Regions from separate parts of the Kitasatospora sp. NBC_00240 genome, predicted to be linked through region 1. Evidence: riboswitches for the same ligand, from Rfam matches in the RefSeq annotation. Region 1 holds a riboswitch; each other region holds the start of a gene.
The links. Region 1 has a riboswitch for S-adenosylmethionine ahead of thrC (threonine synthase). Riboswitches for the same ligand answer to the same signal wherever they lie in the genome.
Positions count from the first base shown of each region.

Region 2: another riboswitch for S-adenosylmethionine. It lies ahead of OG689_RS29660 (aminotransferase class V-fold PLP-dependent enzyme); the one in region 1 lies ahead of thrC (threonine synthase).
Region 3: another riboswitch for S-adenosylmethionine. It lies ahead of OG689_RS45025 (putative leader peptide); the one in region 1 lies ahead of thrC (threonine synthase).

Region 1 is NZ_JAPEMU010000001.1:4,464,735-4,472,071, forward strand. Features, by position in the region: gene OG689_RS18790 (HD domain-containing protein) at 1-286, shown strand, start outside; gene OG689_RS18795 (hypothetical protein) at 342-698, opposite strand; gene groL (chaperonin GroEL) at 857-2,479, opposite strand; gene OG689_RS18805 (cold-shock protein) at 2,873-3,076, opposite strand; gene OG689_RS18810 (MoaD/ThiS family protein) at 3,690-3,968, opposite strand; gene thrC (threonine synthase) at 3,999-5,300, opposite strand; SAM riboswitch class I at 5,318-5,451, opposite strand; gene OG689_RS18820 (glucosyl-3-phosphoglycerate synthase) at 5,632-6,663, shown strand; gene OG689_RS18825 (trehalose-6-phosphate synthase) at 6,713-7,337, shown strand, end outside.
Region 2 is NZ_JAPEMU010000001.1:6,922,605-6,929,941, forward strand. Features, by position in the region: gene OG689_RS29630 (ubiquinol-cytochrome c reductase cytochrome b subunit) at 1-451, opposite strand, end outside; gene OG689_RS29635 (Rieske 2Fe-2S domain-containing protein) at 448-1,503, opposite strand; gene OG689_RS29640 (c-type cytochrome) at 1,512-2,318, opposite strand; gene OG689_RS29645 (heme-copper oxidase subunit III) at 2,505-3,125, opposite strand; gene OG689_RS29650 (hypothetical protein) at 3,562-3,987, shown strand; gene trpD (anthranilate phosphoribosyltransferase) at 4,296-5,372, shown strand; SAM riboswitch class IV at 5,630-5,747, shown strand; gene OG689_RS29660 (aminotransferase class V-fold PLP-dependent enzyme) at 5,800-7,164, shown strand; gene OG689_RS29665 (Lrp/AsnC ligand binding domain-containing protein) at 7,276-7,337, opposite strand, start outside.
Region 3 is NZ_JAPEMU010000001.1:2,727,577-2,734,913, forward strand. Features, by position in the region: gene OG689_RS11670 (LuxR family transcriptional regulator) at 1-2,992, opposite strand, end outside; gene OG689_RS45025 (putative leader peptide) at 3,151-3,258, opposite strand; SAM riboswitch class IV at 3,277-3,389, opposite strand; gene OG689_RS11675 (cellulose synthase catalytic subunit) at 3,782-5,470, shown strand; gene OG689_RS11680 (acyltransferase family protein) at 5,486-7,337, shown strand, end outside.

The DNA.
Region 1 (7,337 bases):
CACCGTCACCCACCACCCCGAGCCCGGCGACCGGGACGGCGAGGTGCTCTGCGACGCCGACCTGGCCGTCCTCGGCGGCCCGCCCGAGGCGTACGCCGCCTACGCGGCCGCCGTCCGGGAGGAGTACGCCTTCGTGCCGGACGAGGCCTTCCGGGCCGGGCGCGCGGAGATTCTGCGCGGGCTGCTCGCGCTGCCGGCGCTCTACCGGACCCCGGCCGCCCTGGAGCGCTTCGACGCGGCCGCCCGGGCGAACCTGGCCGCGGAGCTCGGGCGGCTGGAAGGCTGAGCGGCCGGGCGCGGCACCAGGCGGGCGGGCCCGGCCGGAAGGGGCCCGGAGGCGATCAGCCCAGCTGCCCGACCGGCGCGACCACAGCGGCCTCCTTGCCGCACACCCAGTGCGGGTCGGGCCCCAGCTCGGGCTCCACGCTCAGCGCGTGCGGGTCCCCGTCCAGTGCGCAGGCCGAGCAGAGCGGCCAGCGGCCGTAGGCCTCCAGCAGCGCGTCCTGGACGTCCTGGGCGACCAGCCCGAGCACGAACCCGGTGCCGTCCGGCCACTGCTCCAGCCACCACCGGCGGTGCGTGACGGCGTCCTCGACCAGCGAGACGACGGCGGCTTCCGCCACGTCCCGGGCGCTGAGGTCGGCGAGGATCAGCGCCCTCGCGCTGTGCAGGGCTGCTTCGATTTCAGGGCTGGACATCCGCCCATTGTCCCGCACCGGCCGCTCGCCCCGGCGCCGGGCGGACGGCGAACGCCGGGCAGCGCCGGGGAACGCCGGGCAGCGCCGGGGAACGCCGCGAGGGCGGCCCCCCGAAGGGGACCGCCCTCGCGATCAGAACCGACTGACCCTCGGAAGGATCAGAAGTCCATGTCGCCACCCGGCATGCCGCCGCCCGCGGGGGCACCGGCCTTCTCGGGCTTGTCGGCGATGACGGCCTCGGTGGTGAGGAAGAGCGCCGCGATGGAGGCGGCGTTCTGCAGCGCCGAGCGGGTGACCTTCGCCGGGTCGATGATGCCCGCGGCGATGAGGTCGACGTACTCGTTGGTGGCGGCGTTCAGACCGTGACCGGCGGGGAGGTTGCGCACCTTCTCCACCACGACACCGCCCTCGAGGCCGGCGTTGACCGCGATCTGCTTGATCGGGGCCTCCAGCGCCACGCGGACGATGTTGGCACCGGTGGCCTCGTCGCCCTCCAGCTCCAGCTTGTCGAACGCGACACCGGCCTGCAGCAGCGCGACGCCACCACCGGCGACGATGCCCTCCTCGACGGCGGCCTTCGCGTTGCGGACGGCGTCCTCGATGCGGTGCTTGCGCTCCTTGAGCTCCACCTCGGTCGCCGCGCCGGCCTTGATGACGGCCACGCCGCCGGCCAGCTTGGCGAGGCGCTCCTGGAGCTTCTCGCGGTCGTAGTCCGAGTCGCTGTTCTCGATCTCGGCGCGGATCTGGTTGACCCGACCGGCGACCTGGTCGCTGTCGCCGCCACCGTCGACGATGGTGGTCTCGTCCTTGGTGATGACCACCTTGCGGGCGGTGCCCAGCAGGTCGACGCCGGCGTTCTCCAGCTTGAGGCCGACCTCCTCGGAGATGACGGTGCCACCGGTGAGGATGGCGATGTCGCCGAGCATGGCCTTGCGGCGGTCACCGAAGCCCGGGGCCTTGACGGCGACGGACTTGAAGGTGCCACGGATCTTGTTCACGACCAGGGTCGACAGGGCCTCGCCCTCGACGTCCTCGGCGATGATGACCAGCGGCTTGCCGCTCTGCATGACCTTCTCCAGCAGCGGGAGGAGGTCCTTGACCGAGCCGATCTTGGAGTTGGCGATCAGGATGTAGGGGTCCTCGAACGAGGCCTCCATCCGCTCCAGGTCGGTGGCGAAGTACGCCGAGATGTAGCCCTTGTCGAAGCGCATGCCCTCGGTGAGCTCGAGCTCAAGACCGAAGGTGTTGCTCTCCTCGACGGTGATGACGCCTTCCTTGCCGACCTTGTCCATCGCCTCGGCGATGAGCTCGCCGATCTGGGTGTCGGCGGCGGAGATGGAGGCGGTGGAGGCGATCTGCTCCTTGGTCTCCACGTCCTTGGCCTGGGCGAGCAGCTGGTCGGAGACGGCCTTGACGGCCTTCTCGATACCGCGCTTCAGGGCCATCGGGTTGGCACCGGCGGCAACGTTGCGCAGGCCTTCCTTGACCAGGGCCTGGGCCAGGACGGTGGCGGTGGTGGTGCCGTCGCCAGCGACGTCGTCCGTCTTCTTGGCGACCTCCTTGACGAGCTCGGCACCGATCTTCTCGTAGGGGTCCTCGAGCTCGATCTCCTTGGCGATGGAGACACCGTCGTTGGTGATCGTGGGGGCGCCCCACTTCTTCTCAAGGACGACGTTGCGGCCCTTGGGGCCGAGCGTCACCTTGACAGCGTCGGCAAGCTGGTTCATCCCGCGCTCAAGGCCGCGGCGAGCTTCCTCGTCAAACGCGATGATCTTTGCCATGTGAAGTGGTCCTCCGAGACGGCGGTGAATGCTCGGACCGGAAGGTGCCCGCGACGGACGGCCCTGGTGTGCGGGGGTCCTTTCCCCTACCGCTCCCGGGGGCCTCACCGACCCGGTCCGTTGTCACTCTCAAGCTGTGAGTGCTAACGCCAATGATTAGCACTCCGGCATGGCGAGTGCAAGCCCCGTCGAGGATCCGGCCGGTCGCGTCCCCCCTCCCGCAGCACTCCCGGGGGGCCGGACCGGCACCGACGGCTCCGGTACGCACCATCCGGTCCGCGCCGCCGGGGCCGGACATGCCGGCGGGCCCGCACGACGTGAGTCGTACGGGCCCGCCGGTCGAAGCGGATCACCAGCCCGTGGGCCGAGCCGAGGCTCCGGGGTCCGGAAAGGTCAGACCGCCGCGCGGACCATGTCCGCCTGCGGGCCCTTCTGTCCCTGGGAGATCTCGAACTCGACCCGCTGGCCCTCCTCGAGGGTGCGGTAGCCGTCCATCTGGATCGCGCTGTAGTGGACGAACACGTCCGCACCACCGTCGACCGCGATGAAGCCGTAGCCCTTCTCCGCGTTGAACCACTTGACGGTGCCCTGAGCCATTCCGAACTCCCCTAGTGCTGTGCTGGCCCTTCACGGATCCCGCAGGTCGCGGGCCCGGGTCTGGTTAGAGGCCGGCCCGGGGAACCCCCCCTGAGCGCAGCCGTGCACGCCGCAGTCGCCCGTTCCCGAGCCACCGGACGGTGGCCCTTCGAGCGGGTGAATGCGTCGACCGCGGCTGAATGTATCCGTATCAACGCCCTCTGCAACAGGCCCCACTGCTGGGAATTCACAGCACTCGGCGGGGGGCAGTCCAGGATGAATGTGGAGAAATTCGGCATTTCACGCCGGGCATACCGGACGAATTGCGCAAATCGCAGCAGGAATTCTGACACCTGCCTGACATGTTTCACAGGCACGACACAAGCGCCGGTCTCAGTGGCCGAGCTGGCAAGGTCGTACGGGGCGCCCGCGGGGGCGGAGATCCGCCGGCGGGGGAGGGGGCCCGATCATCGGCTGTCGCACACTTTACTCCGCCGCGGGCGGCCGAATTCCCACCCAAGTGCGGCGAGCCGCCTCCCCGACCGGAAAATGGAATTCCGGACGTGAAGGCGGCTCGTGGGTGCGGGACCCCGCCCGGGCGACCCGGGCGGGCTCGGCGCGCGGCCGATCGGGCTCAGCAGCCGCCGGCCACCGCGGGGATGATCGAGACGCTGGCGCCGTCCTTGATCTCGGTCGCCAGGCCCTCGGCGAAGCGCACGTCGTCGTCGTTCACGTAGATGTTGACGAAGCGGCGCAGCTTGCCCGTGTCGTCGAGCACCCGGGCGGCGATGCCGGCGTGGTTCTTCTCCAGGTCGGCGATGACCTCGGCGAGGGTCGCGCCCTCGGCTGCCACCTCGGCGGCGCCGCCGGTGTAGGTGCGCAGGATGGTCGGGATGCGGACGTTGGCGCTCATGGCGGTGGCTCTCCTAGCGGGGTGGGGGGATCAGGCGGACGCGAGACCGGCCGACCGGAAGGACTCCAGCGTCGGGCGGATGGTCGCGGTCAGACCGGCATCGGCCACCGCGTCCAGGGTCTTGAGGCCGTCGCCGGTGTTGATCGCGACGGTCTCCTTCGCCGGGTCCAGCTGCCCGGTCTCGACCAGCTTCTTGAGCACGCCGATGGTCACCCCGCCGGCGGTCTCCGCGAAGATGCCCTCGGTGCGGGCCAGCAGCTTGATCGCCTCGACCACCTCGGCGTCCGTGACATCCTCGACGGCGCCGCCGGTGCGGCGGGCGATGTCCAGCACGTACGGGCCGTCCGCCGGGTTGCCGATGGCCAGCGACTTGGCGATGGTGTCCGGCTTGACCGGGCGGATCACGTCCCGGCCCGCCTTGAAGGCGGCGGAGACCGGGGAGCAGCCCTCCGCCTGGGCGCCGAAGATCCGGTAGGGCCGGTCCTCGACCAGGCCGAGCTTGATCAGCTCCTGCAGACCCTTGTCGATCTTGGTGAGCTGGGAGCCCGAGGCGATCGGGATCACGATCTGCTCCGGCAGGCGCCAGCCCAGCTGCTCGCAGATCTCGTAGGCCAGGGTCTTGGAGCCCTCGCCGTAGTACGGCCGCAGGTTGACGTTGACGAAGCCCCAGCCCTCGCCGGCCGGGTCGCCGATCAGCTCCGAGCAGAAGCGGTTCACGTCGTCGTAGTTGCCCTCGATGCCGACCAGCTCGCCGCCGTACACCCCGGCCATGACGATCTTGCCCTGCTCCAGGTCGTGCGGGATGAACACGCAGGACTTGAAACCGGCCCGGGCGGCCGCCGCGCCCACCGCACCGGCCAGGTTGCCGGTCGAGGAGCAGGAGAGGGTGGTGAAACCGAACGCGCGGGCCGCCTCGATGGCGCAGGCCACCACGCGGTCCTTGAAGGAGTGGGTCGGGTTGCCCGAGTCGTCCTTGACGTGCAGCTGGGCGGTGAAACCCAGCTCGCGGCCCAGGTTGTCGGCCTTCACCAGCGGGGTCCAGCCCGGGTTCAGATTGGGCTTGGAGGCGACGTCCGCGGGGACGGGCAGCAGCGGGGCGTAGCGCCAGATCGACGCCGGGCCGGCCTCGATCCGCTTGCGCAGGTCGGCCGCCTCGGCGGAACCGAAGTCGTACGCGATCTCCAGCGGGCCGAAACACTCCAGGCACGCGAAGCTCGGGCCGAGCGGGAACCGGGTGCCGCACTCCCGACAGGACAGTGCGGTGGCGGGGCCGAGGTCGACGGAAGCGGTCACGTCTGCGGCGCCGGGAGCGGTGGTCGCGGTGGTAGCCATGATGGCGGAGGCCTCTCTCCTCATCTTCCCCATGACGCGGGCGCGCCACAGGACGGAATTGGCACCTGTCCCGCCACAGTCGCCGAAGCTGCCGTGCGAGAAGGTTGCCGGGACGTCGACGGGCCGTTCCCTCAGTCCCTCTGGATGAGCTCTGTGAAGTTGTGGTCCTGCGCAGCGGGCAACCCCGGCGTGCGAAGGTCTATGCGCTGTACGAAGACTGTATCCGAAGGCGTCAACCGCCAAGCGGTCCGTCCGCCAAGCGAGATGCCCCGGCGAGTGGAACCGCCTCACCCGACCCGCGCCGCCGAGGCGCCCCAGCAAGGAGTGTGCCGTGCCTGCCGAGCTGCCCCCCGCGCTTCTCCCGGAGGTGGCGTCCTGGCTGCGCCGCCGGTCCTGGAGCGCGGCCGACCGACCGGTGCACAGCCTGCTCGCCGCCAAGGAGGCGGCCGGCCCGGCCGGGACGATCAGCGTGGTGCTGCCCGCCCTGGACGAGGAGTCGACCGTCGGAGCCATCGTCTCGGTGATCCGCCGGGAGCTGATGGAGCGTCTGCCGCTGGTCGACGAACTGGTGGTGGTCGACTCGGGCTCGGCGGACCGCACCGCCGAGGTGGCCGCCGAGGCCGGCGCGCGGGTCGTGCACCGGGACGCGATACTGCCCCGGTTGCCCGCCGAGCCCGGCAAGGGCGAGGTGCTCTGGCGCTCCCTGCTGGCCACCTCCGGCGAGATCGTCTGCTTCGTGGACGCCGACCTGCGCGAGTTCGACCCGGCCTTCGTCTCGGGCATCGTCGGCCCGCTGCTGACCGATCCGGGCATCCAGCTGGTCAAGGCGATGTACGACCGGCCGTACGAGCTGCCGGGGGCCGGCGCCGACGGGGACGCCACCATCGACCCGGTCGGCGGCGGCCGGGTCACCGAGCTGGTCGCCCGCCCGCTGCTCAACCTGCACTGGCCGGAACTCGCCGGTTTCGTCCAGCCGCTGGGCGGCGAGTACGCGGCCCGCCGCTCGCTGCTGGAGCGGCTGCCGTTCCCCACCGGCTACGGCGTGGAGCTCGGCCTGCTGGTGGACGCCCTGGAGACGGCCGGCCTGGACGCGCTCGCCCAGGTGGACGTGGGGGTGCGCCACCACCGCCACCAGGACAGCCAGGCGCTCGGCCGGATGGCCGCGACCATCTACCGCACCGCCCTGGAGCGGCTGGACCGCACCCACCGGCTCAAGGCCTCCGCCGACCTGGTGCACCCGCTGCTGACCCAGTTCACCCGGACCGGCGCGGGCTTCACCGCCCGCACCCACCCGGTCGGCGCGCTGGAGCGGCCGCCGATGCACACCGTCCCCGAGTATGTGAGCCGTCACAGCGGGTACTAGCCCGTCTCCAGGAAGTTTGGCGGTGCCGGACCCCGGCAAGGTTCCCATCATGGGCGATCTCACGACGGCACGTTCGAGTCCGACCGGCAGCGCCCCCGTCCTGGTGGCCTCCAATCGTGGTCCGGTGTCCTTCAGCCACCAGGAGGACGGCACCCTGGCCCTGCGCCGGGGCGGCGGCGGCCTGGTCTCCGGGCTCTCCGCCATCGACGACCCGTCCGCGGTCTGGGTCTGCGCGGCGCTCGGCGAGGCCGACCGGGAGGCGGCCCGACAGGCCCCGGACGGCAGGCTGGACCGCGCCGGGCACGAGGTCGGAGGACAGGCCGTCCGGATGCTGGACATCGACCCCGAGACCTTCGCCCGGGCCTACAACGGGGTGGCCAACTCCACCCTGTGGTTCGTCCACCACCTGCTCTACGCCACCCCGACCGAGCCCGCCTTCGACGCGGGCTTCCGCACCGAGTGGCAGGCCTACGAGACCTACAACGCCGCCTTCGCCGACGCGCTCGCCGCCGAGGCCGCCCATGGCGCCGCCGTGCTGGTGCAGGACTACCACCTGTCGCTGGTGCCCGCACTGCTCCGGGCCCGCCGCCCCGACCTGCGGATCGGCCACTTCTCGCACACCCCGTGGGCACCGCCGGACTACTACCGGATGCTGCCGGACGACGTCGCCGAGG
Region 2 (7,337 bases), 2.5 Mb from region 1:
TGCGGAACGCGCCGGTGAAGAACACGCGCATCATGTGCACGAGCATCGCGGCGACGAACACGATCGCGGCCCAGTGGTGGATCTGGCGGATCAGCAGACCGCCGCGGACATCGAAGCTGATGTCCATCGTGGAGGCGTAGGCCTCCGACATCCTGATGCCGTTCAGCGGGGCGTAGGAGCCGTGGTAGACGACCTCGCCCATGCTCGGGTTGAAGAAGAGCGTCAGGTAGACGCCCGTCAGGATGATGATGATGAAGGTGTAGAGGCAGATCTCACCGAGCATGAAGGACCAGTGGTCCGGGAAGATCTTGCGCAGGTTGGCCTTGGCGAGGGAGTAGATCCCCAGCCGGCCGTCCGCCCAGTCCGCTACCGCCTCGGCCTTGTTGGCGGGCTTTTCGCGGGTGCTGGCCGGCTTGGACGCGCCACGGGTGGCGCTGTTCGCGGCACTCATGAGCGCTCCCAGAAACTCGGGCCGACGGGCTCCGCGAAGTCGCCGGTGGCGACCAGGAAGCCCTCTTCGTTGGTGGTGATCTTGAGCTGCGGCAGCGGGTGGCCGGCCGGGCCGAAGATCACGCGGGCGCCGTCGGCCAGGTCGAAGGTCGACTGGTGGCAGGGGCACAGCGCGTGGTGCGTCTGCTGCTCGTAGAGGCTGATCGGGCAGCCGACGTGCGTGCAGATCTTGGAGTAGGCCAGGATGCCCTCGAAGCCGAGCTCCGCGGAGTCCTTGTCCTTGATGTTCTCCGGGGCGATCCGGACGAGCATCAGCGCGTCCTTGGCGATCTGCTGCTGGAAGAACTCGTCGTCCTCCTCCAGGCCCTCGGGCTTGGCGAAGGTCAGCGAGCCGACGACGATGTCCTCGGCCTTCATCGGCTTGTTGGTGTTCATGTTGACCAGCGGCAGCGGGTGCTCCGGCGTGGCCAGGTCCCAGCCGGTGTGCTGCAGCTTGTCCTCGGGCAGCGGGCCCAGGTCGCGCAGCAGCACCACACCCGACAGCGGGACGAGCGCCATCGAGCCGATCAGGGTGTTGCGGATCATCTTGCGGCGGCCGAAGCCGGACTCGGCGGCGCCGGTCTTGAACTGCTCGATGACGTCCGCGCGGACCTCGTCGTCAGCCTCGATCGGGTGCCGCTCCGCCGGGAGCTCGTGGTCCGACATCAGCGTGCGGGCCCAGTGGACCGCGCCCGCGCCGATGCAGAACAGCGCCACCCCGAGGGTCAGGCCGAGCGCGAAGTTCAGCGCGCTGACGTGGCCCAGCGGGAAGATGTAGACGATCTTGTCTGCGTCGATCGCCACGTAGGAGGCGATGAAGCCCACGGTGGCGAGCATCGACACGACGAACATCAGCGAGACCTGGCGCTCGGCGCGCTTGGCCGCCCGCTCGTCGATGTCGGTGCGACGCGGTTCGTGGGCCGGCAGGCCCGGGTCGGCGAACGGGTCACCGTGCGTGGCGACCTCGTGCTGCCCTGCGGAGCCGTGCGACTCCGGGAGCTTGTCTTCTGACATGTCGTGGCTCATGACTTCCGGGCCTTGGTGGTGTGGGCGGCGACCCAGATCGCGACCGCGATGAGCACGCCGAGACCGAAGATCCAACCGAACAGACCCTCGGTCACCGGACCGAGGCTGCCCAGGGTCAGACCACCGGGGTTGGGCTCCTCGTCGAGGTGGCGGACGAAGGCCACGATCTGGCGCTTCTGCTCCTCGGGCATGGTCGTGTCCGGGAAGGAGGGCATGTTCTGCGGGCCGGTCTGCATGGCCTCGTAGATGTGCTTGGCGTCCACACCCTCCAGCGAGGGGGCGTACTTGCCCTGGGTGAGGGCACCACCCTGGCCGGCGAAGTTGTGGCACTGGGCGCAGTTGGTGCGGAACAGCTCGCCGCCCGCAGCCACGTCATCCGGGTTGGTCGAGGTGTACTGCTTCTCGGTCGGCGCCACCGGGCCCGGGCCGAGCGACGCGACGAACGCCGCGAGCTGGTCGATCTCGTGCTGGGAGTAGATGTTCTTCTTCTTCGGCACCTGGGCGCCGGGCTGCTGGGCCGGCATGCGGCCCGTGGCGACCTGGAAGTCGACCGCGGCGGAGCCGACGCCGACCAGGCTCGGACCGTCACTGCTGCCCTCGCCGTTGAGGCCGTGGCAGGAGGAGCAGCCGACCGCGAAGAGCTTCTTGCCCTCGTCGATCGCGAGCGACTGCGCGGCAGTGTCGGCCTGCGCCTTCTCGGCGGGCGCGAACGCGGCGTACAGCCCCCCGGTGGCCGCCAGGGCGAGAAGTAGAACGACCAGCGCCGCCAGTGGGTGGCGCCGTCGTGCGGAGAGCTTTTTCACGGAATAACCCCGGTGTCAGGATCTGGTCGACTGGTGGGTGCGCCCGGCGGCCGGTCTGGCCGGAACGGCAGGCTGCCTGTCTAGGGCTGCGCGCGCGGTCGGTCGGTGGGTGCGTCGTTCACCGGCAGCAGGGTCGTCTTCGGTGAGGGCGCCCCGCGGCCGGCGGCCAGCGACCTGATCAGCTGGTTACTTGATCAGGTAGATGGTCGCGAACAGGCCGATCCACACGACGTCGACGAAGTGCCAGTAGTACGACACCACGATGGCGGCCGTGGCCTGCTCGTGCGTGAAGCGCTTGGCAGCGTACGTGCGCCCCAGGACCAGCAGGAAGGCGATCAGACCGCCCGTCACGTGCATACCGTGGAAGCCGGTGGTCAGGTAGAACACCGTGCCGTACGGGTCGGAGGACAGCGACAGGCCGTCCTTCTTGACCAGCTCGGTGTACTCGAAGATCTGGCCGCCGATGAAGATCGCGCCCATCACGAAGGTGATGACGAACCACGAGCGGAGCTTCTTCACGTCACCGCGCTCGGCGGCGAAGACGCCGAGCTGGCAGGTCAGCGAGGAGAGCACCAGGATCGTGGTGTTGACGGAGGAGAAGGGCACGTTGAGCGCGTGCGCCTTCTCGCTCCAGAACTCCGGCCCCTTCACGGAGCGGAGAGTGAAGTACATCGCGAAGAGGGCCGCGAAGAACATCAACTCGGAACTCAGCCAGACGATCGTTCCGACGCTGACCATGTTCGGCCGGTTGACCGATCCGTGCGCGTGCCCGGTTTCTACTGCTGTTGCTGTCGCCACGACGGACATTATGTCGGTCCCTTATTCCGTCTTCACGCCGGGGGGTCTCCCTCGGAGTGTCCGGTGCGTGCGATATGCCCCGTTGGGGGCCGTGAGCGGGTCCGGCGGGCCGGTCGGCGCGGCTATGTCCGTTTTCTGACGGTTGTTCGGGCCTCCGGGGGCTCGCCGGATGACCCCGAGCACTCCTTTGCCCTGCGTGTCGGGGGCTCCGCCGTCCACCGGGTCGGCTAGCGGTCCGCCGTACGGGTGGTCTGTGCGCGTCAGGGTGACGCGGTGCCCCCGGGCGGGTGACGGTTCAGCGCGGCGCCTTGGAACCGGCGCCGTCCGGTCCGCCCGCCGATCTCCTCGGCGGGATCGCGCGGGAGGGGCTCCACGGCGGGTGATCGGGAGTAGCATCCGGAAGAGGTGGACGTGGTCCGGATCACATTTGAGGGAGCAGGGCCCCATGGCGCACACGACCGACGAGACGCTCACCGTCCTCGTCTACAGCGATGACCGCAACACCCGCGAGCAGGTGCGGACGGCCCTCGGCCGGCGCCCGGCCGCGGATCTTCCCGAGCTCGAGTACCTGGAGTGCGCGACCACGCCCGCGGTGCTCCGCGCACTGGAGAAGGGCGGGGTGGACCTCTGCGTCCTGGACGGCGAGGCCGTCCCGGCCGGCGGCCTGGGCCTGGGCCGCCAGCTCAAGGACGAGATCTACGGCTGCCCGCCCGTGCTGGTGCTGATCGGCCGGCCGCAGGACTCCTGGCTGGCCGCCTGGAGCCGGGCCGACGCCGCCATCTCCCACCCGGTGGATCCGGTGGCGCTGGCCGAGGCCGCCGCCACCCTGCTCCGCAACCGGATCGCGGGCCGGACCCCGGCCACCCACTGACGGTCGGGCCGGGTGCGTCCCGGCGCCCGCCCCCGAACGGCCCGGCGCCCGCCGCCGTCCGGGGGCGGGCGCCGGTTGCCGTCGGTGTCCGTCCCTCCCCGTGCGCTGCGGCGCGGCCGCCCCGGCCGGCGGTCCGGAGCATGCCTCGGCTCGGGTGCCGCTCTCCTTGGAACCTCTTCTCCAGTACGGCTGTCTCAGTACTAGAGAAGAGGTGTGAAGGCATGGGCGGCCGTGCCTCGCCGCTGGATAGGCTGGCCTCCTGGTCCCCGGAGCCCTTCCGGCAACACCGACGAGAGCTGGAGTCAGCCATGGTGAACGCGCACCCTGCGAACGGCGGCAACGACCCCGTGCAGGTGGTCCGCGTCTGGCCGGATCTCCTGTCCGCGCTGCTGAGGGGTGAGGACCTCACCCAGGACGACACGGCCTGGGCGATGGACCAGATCATGACCGGTGCGGCGAGCCCCGCGCAGGTGGCCGGCTTCATGGTGGCGCTGCGGGCCAAGGGCGAGACGGTCGACGAGATCACCGGCCTGGTCGACGCGATGTACGCGCACGCCGAGCCGCTGCACATCCCCGGCCCGGCCGTCGACATCGTGGGCACCGGCGGTGACCGTGCCAAGACCGTCAACATCTCCACCATGTCGGCGATCGTCGCGGCCGCCGCGGGCGCCAAGGTGGTCAAGCACGGCAACCGCGCCGCCTCCTCGGCGAGCGGCTCCTCGGACGTGCTGGAGAAGCTCGGCATCAGACTCGACCTGCGGGCCGCGCGGGTCGCCGAGATCGCCGACGAGGTCGGCCTGACCTTCTGCTTCGCGGCGAAGTTCCACCCGGCCATGCGGCACGCCGCCACCGCCCGGGCCGAGCTCGGCGTACCGACGGCCTTCAACATCCTCGGCCCGCTCACCAACCCGGCCCGGGTGACCGCCCACGCGGTCGGCTGCTTCGACACCCGGCTGGCCGGGCTGATCGCCGGCGTGCTGGCCCGGCGCGGCTCCACCGCCCTCGTCTTCCGCGGCGACGACGGCCTGGACGAGCTGACCATCTCCACCACCTCGCGGGTCTGGATCGTGCAGGGCGGCGTGGTCACCGAGACCTCCTTCGACCCGCGCGAGGTCGGCATCGAGCTGGTCGGCCTCGAAGCGCTGCGCGGGGCGGACGCCGCCTACAACGCGGACGTCGCGCGCCGGCTGCTGGCCGGGGAGCCCGGACCCGTCCGGGACGCCGTCCTGCTGAACACCGCGGCCGCGCTGGTGGCGCTGGACCTCACCGAGGCGCCGCTGGCCGAGCAGCTCGCGGCCGGGATGGAGCGGGCCGCCGAGGCGGTCGACTCGGGTGCGGCGCAGTCGCTGCTGAAGCACTGGGCCGAGGCCAGCAGCCGGCCCTGACCGGCCCGCCGACCGGACGGCGACCACCCGGGCGGCGACCGGCCACCGATCAGTGACACCTCGCCCGGCCGAGGCCAGCCGTCGGCGCGCGTCCGGGAGCCGGACCGCTCAGGTGGCCACAGCCGGGCCGGCGCCCAGGCGTTCGAGGCCCGCGGAGCATTGCTGCGCGGGCCTTCGCCCTGCCCCGGCGCCCGTCCGCGTCCACATACCGGACTGCTGTTTGACCACCAGGCGGGCGCCGCCTAGAGTCTTCGCCAGGTCATGAGTGACAGCGACAAGCCCCAGCTTGCTGTCCGGCAACCCTCCGTCCGTGGCGGGGTGCCCTGGGTGAGGACCGGGTCACGCGGCAGTCCGTCCGCGTGGCAAGCGCGGACCACCGGTGTATTTCGGCACTCCCGGGGTCCTGACCTCAGAGGAGTGCATCCCCATGTCTGTGACCACCGATCTCTGCGCCCCGCTCGCCGTCCTCGGCCACGACGTCCAGGTCCCGCTGGTCAACGGCGAGAAGGTGGCCTACGCCGCCCTCGACTACGCCGCCAGCTCCCCGGCGCTCCAGCGGGTCTGGGACGACGTCGCCGCCTACGCCCCCTACTACGGCAGCGTGCACCGCGGCGCCGGCTACCTCTCGCAGCTCTCCACCGACCTGTTCGAGCAGAGCCGCCGCACCGTCGAGGAGTTCCTCGACCTGCGCGAGGGCGACCAGGTGGTCTTCACCCGCGCCACCACCGACTCGCTGAACCTGCTGGCGGGCGCGCTGCCGGCCGGCACCCGGGTCTTCGTCTTCGAGACCGAGCACCACGCCTCGCTGCTGCCCTGGCGCCGCGAGGGCCTGACCGTCGACTACCTGCGCGCCCCCCGCTCGCACGCCGAGGCGGTCGCCGCGCTGGACGAGGCGCTGGCCGGCGCGGGCGAGGGCCCGAAGCTGTTCTGCGTCACCGGCGCCTCCAACGTCACCGGCGAGCTGTGGCCGGTCGCCGAGCTCGCCCGCACCGCCCACCGGTACGGCGCCCGGATCGTCCTGGACGCCGCCCAGCTCGCGCCGCACCACCGGGTCTCGGTCCGCGAGCTGGACGTGGACTGGGTCGCCTTCTCCGGCCACAAGCTGTACGCGCCGTTCGGCTCGGGCGTGCTGGCCGGCCGCAGCGACTGGCTGGACGCCGCGGAGCCGTACCTGGCCGGCGGCGGCGCCACCCGCACCGTGGCCCGTGAGGTGGACGGCTCGGTCGCCGTCGAGTGGAACTCCGGCCCGGCCCGGCACGAGGCCGGCTCCCCGAACGTGATCGGCGCCTACGCCGTCGCCGCGGCCTGCCGGGCGCTGACCGAGGCCGGCTTCGACGCGCTGGAGGCCCGTGAGCAGCAGCTGATCGCCCGCCTCAAGGCCGGCCTGGCCGAGATCCCCGAGGTCAAGGTGCTCAGCCTGTTCGGTGAGGACTCCGCCCGGGTGGGCGTGCTCTCCTTCGTCGTCCAGGGCTGGAACAGCTCGCACTTCTCGGCGGCGCTCTCCGCCGAGTACGGCATCGGCGTGCGCGACGGGCTGTTCTGTGCCCACCCGCTGGTGCGCACCCTGCTCGGTGGCGAGGAGGCCACGCCGTCCGAGTGCGGCGCGCCGGAGGCCTCGCTGCCCGGCGAGCGCAGTCTGAACGCGATCCGGGTCAGCTTCGGCGCCGGCACCCCGGACGAGCACCTGGACCGGTTCCTGACCGCCGTCCGCGAGCTGGTCACCGACGGCGCGGCCTGGAACTACCGCAGCGAGGGCGGCCGCTGCGTCGCCGACACCCGCCGGGCCGGCTGACCGCGGGAGCCACCCGGCCGGAGCGGTCCGGCCGGGTGCCGGGGGCGGCCTGGGAGCCCGGCCACCCGCCCGGCCGGCTCTCCCGGCCGCCTGAGCCGCGTGGGTCGCCGGCTACTCGCCCAGGCCGAGGGCGAAGGCGGCCTCCAGGTCGTGCTGGGAGTACGTACGGAAGG
Region 3 (7,337 bases), 1.7 Mb from region 1:
CCCCGAGCTTGCGGTAGACCCGGGTGAGGTGCTGCTCCACCGTGCTGACGGTGATGTACAGCTTGCGGGCGATCTCGCGGTTGGTCAGCCCGCGGGCGGCCAGCCCGGCGACCCGGCGTTCGGCGTCGCTGAGCCGGTCGGCGCCCTCCTCGGGCGCCGCGGTCCCCGGGTCGACGGCCCGTTCGACCGCACGGTCGACGCCACGAGCCGCCGGCGGCTCGGCCGTCGGCGGCCGCGGGCCGCCCGGGCGGGCCGCCTGCAAACCGGCCGGACGGGCCCGGCGCTCGGCCGACCGGGCCAGGCCGAGATCGCCCTGGACCCGGTGGGTGGCGCCCAGTTCGCCCAGCGCGGCGGCGAGCTGCGCGCCGTCCCCGGCCGCCTCCAGTGCCAAGACGGCCCGCTCCAGCAGGCCCGTCCGCTCCCCCGGCCCGCCGGCCGCCGCCCTGGCCCGCAGCGCCATCCCGCGGACCCTCGCGTGCCCGGCCGGCCCCAGCGCGGCCAGCTGCCGGTCGGCCAGCGCGACGGCCGACTGCCGCCGCCCGAGGGCCAGTTCGGCCCGGGCGGCACCGACCCGCCAGGGCACCAGGCCCGGCAGGTGGTCGATGTCCCAGCGGGCCATCAGCTCGCCGCAGGCCCGGAAGTCGGCCAGCGCCTCCTCGGGCCGGCCGACCGCGAGCAGGTGGCCGCCCCTGGCGTAGAGGTAGTGCAGGCCGGCCGGGGTCTGGAAGGTCTCGGCCGGTACGGCGAGCGCCAGGTAGCGCGCGGCGTCCTCGTGCCGGCCGAGCGCGGTGCGTACCGAGATCATCGTGGACAGCGGGTAGCCCACCGCGACTCCCCAGCCCTCGGGGCGGATCCGGGCGAAGGCCGCCCGGGCGGCCTCCTCGGCGGTCCGCAGGTCGCCCTGGCGCAGCGCGACCTCGGCCCGCAGCGCGGAGAACAGCGCGTGCCAGGTGGAACTGCAGTTGGCGGCGGCGGTGCGGGTCGCGATCGGCTCGCACCAGCGGGCCGCGCGGTCCGACCGGTCCGCGTAGACCAGCACGGTCAGCGCGGAGGTGAGCGACTCCACCGAGCCGCCGCCGAGCCGGCCCTCACGCAGGATCCGCTCGGCCTTGAGCACCGACTCCTCGGCCGGCAGCCCGGCCAGCAGTCCACCCAGGACGGCCAGGCCGTCCCCGGCGCCGGCGCCCTGCCCGGGGGCAGGCTGCGGGAACAGCGACCGGAACCAGTAGCCGAGCCACGAGCGCAGCTCGCGCAGGCCGGCCGGCTCGGCGCCGGCGGGCCGGTCGGCCTCGAAGCGCTCCAGGGCGGCCGTCCCCTCGGCGACGCGGCCGTGCCAGAACAGGTAGCGGACGGCCTTCAGCTCGCGCCGCGCGACGGCCTCGGCGGACTCCGCCTCGGTGCCGGGCAGCCAGGGCACGCACTCGATCCGGACGGTCTCCTCGGCCGCCGGCTCCGGCGTCCACGTCGGGCCCGCGGCCCACGGCAGCACGATCGGGGCCGGCTCCGGAGCCCCGCCGTCGGCCGCGGGGGCGGGCACCGGGTGGAACCCGGCCGCCCGCACCGGACGGGAGGCGGGCCGCCCGGCCGCCGGCGCGAGGGCCGGGCCGGGGGCCGGCTGCCGCGGCGGTCGCTGCGGGGGGACGGCCGACATCCAGCCCTGCGCCCAGCCGTCCGGCACCGCCGGCCCGTCCAGCGGCGCCGGCCCCTCCGGGCCGCCGATCCCGTCGATCCCGCCCGGGCTGCCCGGACGACCCAAACCGCCCGGACCGCCCGGGTCGCAGTCGCTGAGCATCTCCTCCAGCGTCCCGCCGAGGCCGTCGGTCCCTACCGCCGGGGTCGCCCACGGCGCCCGGACGTGGCCCTCGGCCGAGCGCAGCTGCTCGGCGACCCGGTCGGCGGACGCGCCCGAGGCCCGCAGCAGCTGGGCGGCCCGGTGGTGGAGCGCCGCCAGCTCCTCGGGCTTCATCGCGGCCAGCAGGTCCCCGCCGCCGGTCGGGTGCCGGAACCTGCCCTCGTGGAAGAGTCCGGCGGAGTGCAGCAGGTAGGACGCCCGGGACAGCGACTGCGGTGCCAGCAGCAGCAGCTCGGCCAGCAGCTCCGGCTCGGCGGGGCGGCCGAGCACGGCCACGCCGCGGGCGCAGCGCAGGGCCAGCGGGTCCATCCGGTGCAGGCAGTTCATCAGCCCCCGACGGTAGCTCTCCCCCACCACCAGTTCGTGGCGGGCCCCGCCGGGTTCCTGGTCCTCCAGCAGGGCCTGGACGAGCAGCGGGTTGCCGCCGGTCAGCGTGTGCGCCTCGGCCGTCAGCCGGAGGGCGGCGTCGGCGCCGAACCGTTCGTGCAGCAGTTCGGAGACCAGGCCGGCCGGGAGCAGCTCCAGGCGGACCCGCTCGTGGTGCGGCTGCCGGGCCAGTTCGACCTCGAAGAAGGGGTTGGGCGGCGTCATGGTCTCGCGCGAGCTGAGCACGGTCAGCACCCGGGCGGCCCTGGTCCGCCGGACGAGGTAGAGCAGGAACTCCAGCGACTGCACGTCGGCGTCCTGGCGGTCGTCGACCGCGAGCAGCAGCGGCGCGCGCTCGGCGAGCCGCAGCACCAGCGAGCAGAGGCCGTGCAGGGCGCGCGGGGTGAGCCTGGGGCCGCCCTCGCCGGCCGGGGTGTCGGGGCCGCCCTCCAGCAGGTGCGCCACCTCGGCGTCGGCGGCGGCGTCGAGGCCGGCGCTCTGGAACAGCTGGTGGACGATCCCGAACGGGAAGTCCTTCTCCAGCGGCGAGCCGGCCGCGGACAGCACCCGGACGCCGTGGTCGGCGGCGGCCTCGGAGAAGACGTGCAGCAGTTCGGTGCGGCCGGTGCCCACCGCGCCGCCCAGGGCGACGACGCCGCCCCGGCCGCGCAGGGAGCGGTCGAGGGCGTGGCGGAGCAGCCGGAACTCGCTGTCACGGCCTGATGGTTCGGATCGGTGGACAAGACGCGCGGCACGCGCGGGGGACGTGAGCATCCGCTCTCCTGGAGCAGGGCGCACGACCGGGCCGCGCTACGCTGCGCTACCCGTCGTACGAGAGGCCGGAAACGAGGTGCGTCACTGGCCGCCCGGAGCCCGGGGCCATGACACGCGAACCGAACCGCGACCCCCGGTGGGGGTCCGGTCGCACGGCCTCAACGACAGAGCGAGCTGGCACTGCGGACGAGGTCGACAGCCAACCTGGCCACCAGTCTGGGCCGAACGGCACGGCTGCCGTGCACGCGCTGCATGACCGTCTCCATCCCCCTGTGTACCCGGGGTCACTGTGCTTGCGACATGACACCCATGTCGCCCGGCTTATCCCCGGCGGCACCCCGCCACAGTGGAGGGTTGCCAGTCAGCCGGCCGGGGCCCAAAGCTGACATTCTTCGCCGGTCCGAGTGTACGAATGCCGAATCGGCCCCGTCAATCGACGTTCGGTCACACTCCGCCACGCAACGGGGGTTTGACCTGGCGGAAACACCCCTACCGCGACATCCCGGGCGAACCGGGCAGCGAACCGGAGACCGGGCCACCCGACCGTACGCCGAGGCGGTCGCGCCGTCCACCGAGGGGCCGGCGGGGCCGGCGCGAGGAAGTTGGACGACTGTTCACCCCGGTGAGGCCTGCCGATCCCCCGCGCACCGGCCGGGCGCTGAAATGATCACCGCCGGCGCACGGCCGTGGCCGAATGCCGTCCGCCCCGCGACCGGTGGTCCAATGGTCTATACCAATTGCGGTACGGTTCCCCCAGGATGCTGTCGGACCAGCGGCTGTGGGGGCCCTATGACTGTCCATCACCTTCCTCAACCTCCCTCCGATCAGGAGCTCTACTGGTATTTCGGACCGCAGCGCCGCTGGGTGCTGATCTGCACCTCGCTGGCCTTCGTCTTCACCGCGGCGACCATGCTCACCTTCTCGCTGCGGACCCCGGCCCTCTGGGCCTTCCTCGCGGTCCTCGTGCTCAACCTCGCCGCGCTCGCCCTGTCCTCCGTCAACAGCCTGCGCCAGCGCCGGCTCACCCGGCAGTCGCACGAGGTGCTGGTGCACGCCTGGCAGCCGGCCGAACTGCCAGGCGTCGACCTCTACCTGCCGACCTGCGGCGAACCGCTCGACGTCCTGGAGAACGCCTACCGCGCCGTCTCGGCCGTCGACTGGCCGGACGCGCTGACCGTCTGGGTGCTGGACGACGGCGACCGCGCCGAGGTGGCCGACCTGGCCGCCCGGTACGGCTACGCGTACGTCGTACGGCCCGACCGCGGGCACCTCAAGAAGGCCGGCAACCTCAACCACGCGCTCACCCTGAGCTCGGCGGAGTTCATCGCCATCCTGGACGCCGACTTCGCGCCCCGGCCGGACTTCCTGCGGCACCTGGTGCCCTACTTCGCCGACCCCGGCACCGGCATCGTGCAGAGCCCGCAGTGCTTCGACACCGACGAGGCCATGAGCTGGATCCAGCGCGCCGCCGGCGCGGCCCAGGAGTGGTTCTTCCGCTGGATCCAGCCCTCCCGCGACGCCAGCGACGCCGCCATCTGCTGCGGCAGCAACGCCGTCTACCGGCGCGCCGCGATCGACGCCGCCGGCGGCTTCGCCAGGCTCGACCACAGCGAGGACCTGTTCACCGGACTCGCCCTGTACGAGCAGGGGTTCCGCACCCTGTACGTCCCGGTGCTGGTCGCCAAGGGCACCTCGCCGGACAACCTCGCCTCCTTCGTCAACCAGCAGTACCGCTGGGCGATGGGCAACCTGCACCTGCTCGGCACCCCCGAGCTCAAGCGGATCCGGGCGCCCTGGCGGATGCGACTCTGCTTCTACGAGGGCGTCGTCGGCTACCTGACCACGGCGGTCAACATCTTCGCGGCCCCGCTGCCGCCGCTGGTGATGATGTTCTGGTACCCGGACGAGATCCGGCCCTGGCACGTCCTGCCGCTGCTGGCCCCGCTCTGGCTCTGGCACGTCCTGCTGCCCCGGATCAGCCGGACCCGCTGGCGGGTCGAGGTGATCCGCTCCAACGTCCTGATGAGCGTGGCAGCCGGCGCCGCTTTCTGGCACACCTTGCGCGGCCGCAGCGCGGCCTGGGTGCCCACCGGTGCGGGCCGCGCGAGGCCCGGCGGGTTGGCCCGCCAGGTCGTCCTGGTCTCGCTCGCCTGGCTCTGCGCCTCGGTCGGCGCGGCCACGGTCGGGCTCGCGCTGGCCGTCGCCCGCAACGGCTGGGAGCCCAACTGGGGCCTCGGGCTGTACCTGGTGGTCCAGTGCCAGATCGGCGTCCCGCTGATCCGCGACCTGGCCGCCGAACTGCGGCCAGCCGCCCCGGCCCGCAGCTCCGCCCGGAAGGCCGCCCGAGCCGGGCGCCGGGCCGGCCGCGGCATGCTGCCCAGGCGCTGGCCGGAGGCCTCGGCCGCCACCGCCACCCTCGTCCTCACCGCCCTGCTCGCCTCCGGCTGGGTCAGCCCGATGCTGCCCTGGCTGGGTTGAAAGATGGTCACACCGATGTCCTCGACCGTGGTTCCGGAACTCGCTCCGCAGACCCTCACGCCCCCCGGCCCACCACCCGGCGGCGCCGGCTCCCCGGGCGCCGGCGCCGCCGCCCCCTCCTCCCGCCGCACCGGCTTCCGCCCCGACGTCGAGGGCCTGCGCGCGGTGGCCGTCCTCGCCGTGCTGGCCTTCCACGCCTCCGTCCCCGGCCTGGCCGGCGGCTTCGTCGGCGTCGACGTGTTCTTCGTCATCTCCGGCTACCTGATCACCGGCCTGCTGGTACGCGAGGCGGTCACCACCGGCCGGATCCGGCTCGGCGAGTTCTTCTCCCGCCGGGCCCGCCGGCTGCTGCCCTCCGCCGCCGTGGTGCTCGCCGCGGTCGCGCTGGCCGGCGCCTGGCTGACCGTCCCGCTGCGGCGCACCGACCTCGAGTACGACGTCCTCGCCGCGGCGCTGTCGGCGGCCAACTGGCGCTTCGTCGCGCAGCAGACCGACTACCTGGCGGCGGGCCGGGAGCAGAGCCCGCTGCTGCACTTCTGGTCGCTGGCGGTGGAGGAGCAGTTCTACCTGCTCTGGGCCCCGCTGCTCGCCGTGACCGTCCTCCTGGTGGCCCGGGCGGTCCGGCGGGGCCGGGCGGTCCGCTCGGCGGTGACGGTCGTCGCCGGCCTGCTCACCCTCGGCTCCTTCGCCCTGTCCCTGCACTGGACGCACGGCTCGGTCTCGCTGGCGTACCTCGGCACGCCCTCCCGGGGCTGGCAGTTCGGGGTGGGCGCGCTGCTGGCGCTGCTGCCCTGGCACCGGATGCGCGGGCCGCGCCCGCTCCGGCTGCTGTCCGGGTGGGCCGGGGCGGCGGCGATCGTCTGGTGCGTGCTGGAGTACGACGCCGGCACTCCCTACCCGGGGTACGCGGCGCTGGTGCCGACCCTCGGGGCGGCCGCGGTCGTCCTGGCGGGCACCCCGGACGCCGGGGCCGCCGACCCGGTGCGCGGCGGCCTCGGGGTCGGGCGGCTGCTGTCCGGCCGGGCGCCGCGCGCCGTCGGCCGGCTCTCCTACAACCTGTACCTGTGGCACTGGCCGGTGCTGGTGCTCGCCGAGGCCCGGCTCGGCGCCCTCGGCTGGCCGGCCAAGGCGGGGCTGACGCTGGCGGCCGCCCTGCCGGCCGCGGCCGCGCTGCGCTGGATCGAGCAGCCGCTGCGGCGCAACCGGACCATCGCCGAACTGCCTCGGCGAGGCCTGTCGTTGGGGGTGGCAGCGGTGGTCGTCCCGGTGGTGCTGGCGCTGGTCGTCGGCACCGGGACGCTCCGGCTGCTCGGCCCGGCCGCCCCGGTCGACATGCTCGGCCTGCCGCCCGGCTCGCCGGACGGCACCTCGCTGCTGGCCCGCACCGCCGTCCCGCTCAAGGCCGGCCCGGCCGTCCCCGACCCGGCGCAGGCCCGCAAGGACTTCCCGCCGGACGGCGAGTGCGAGGTGGCCCCGGCCGTGACGGCCGGCCCGGCCTGCCTGTTCGGCCCGGCCGGCGCAGCGGACCGGATCGTCCTGCTCGGCGACTCGCACGCCGGCCAGTGGTTCTCCCCGATGCTGGCCGTCGCGGCCGAACGTCACTGGGGCCTGGAGGAGTTGGTCAAGCAGGGCTGCCCGCTGGCGGAGATACCGGTGGTCAACCCGCAGTTGGGACGCGAGTACCGGGAGTGCGACACCTGGCGGGCGAACAGCCTGGCCAGGCTGCAGAGCGGGCCGAAGCCCAGGCTGATCGTGATCGCCTCGCTCAACCGCTACACCGACGACCGGCAACTCCTCGCCCAGGGCTGGGAGAAGACGCTGACACCGCTGCGCGCCCTCGGCGTGCCGATCGTCTACGTCGAGGACA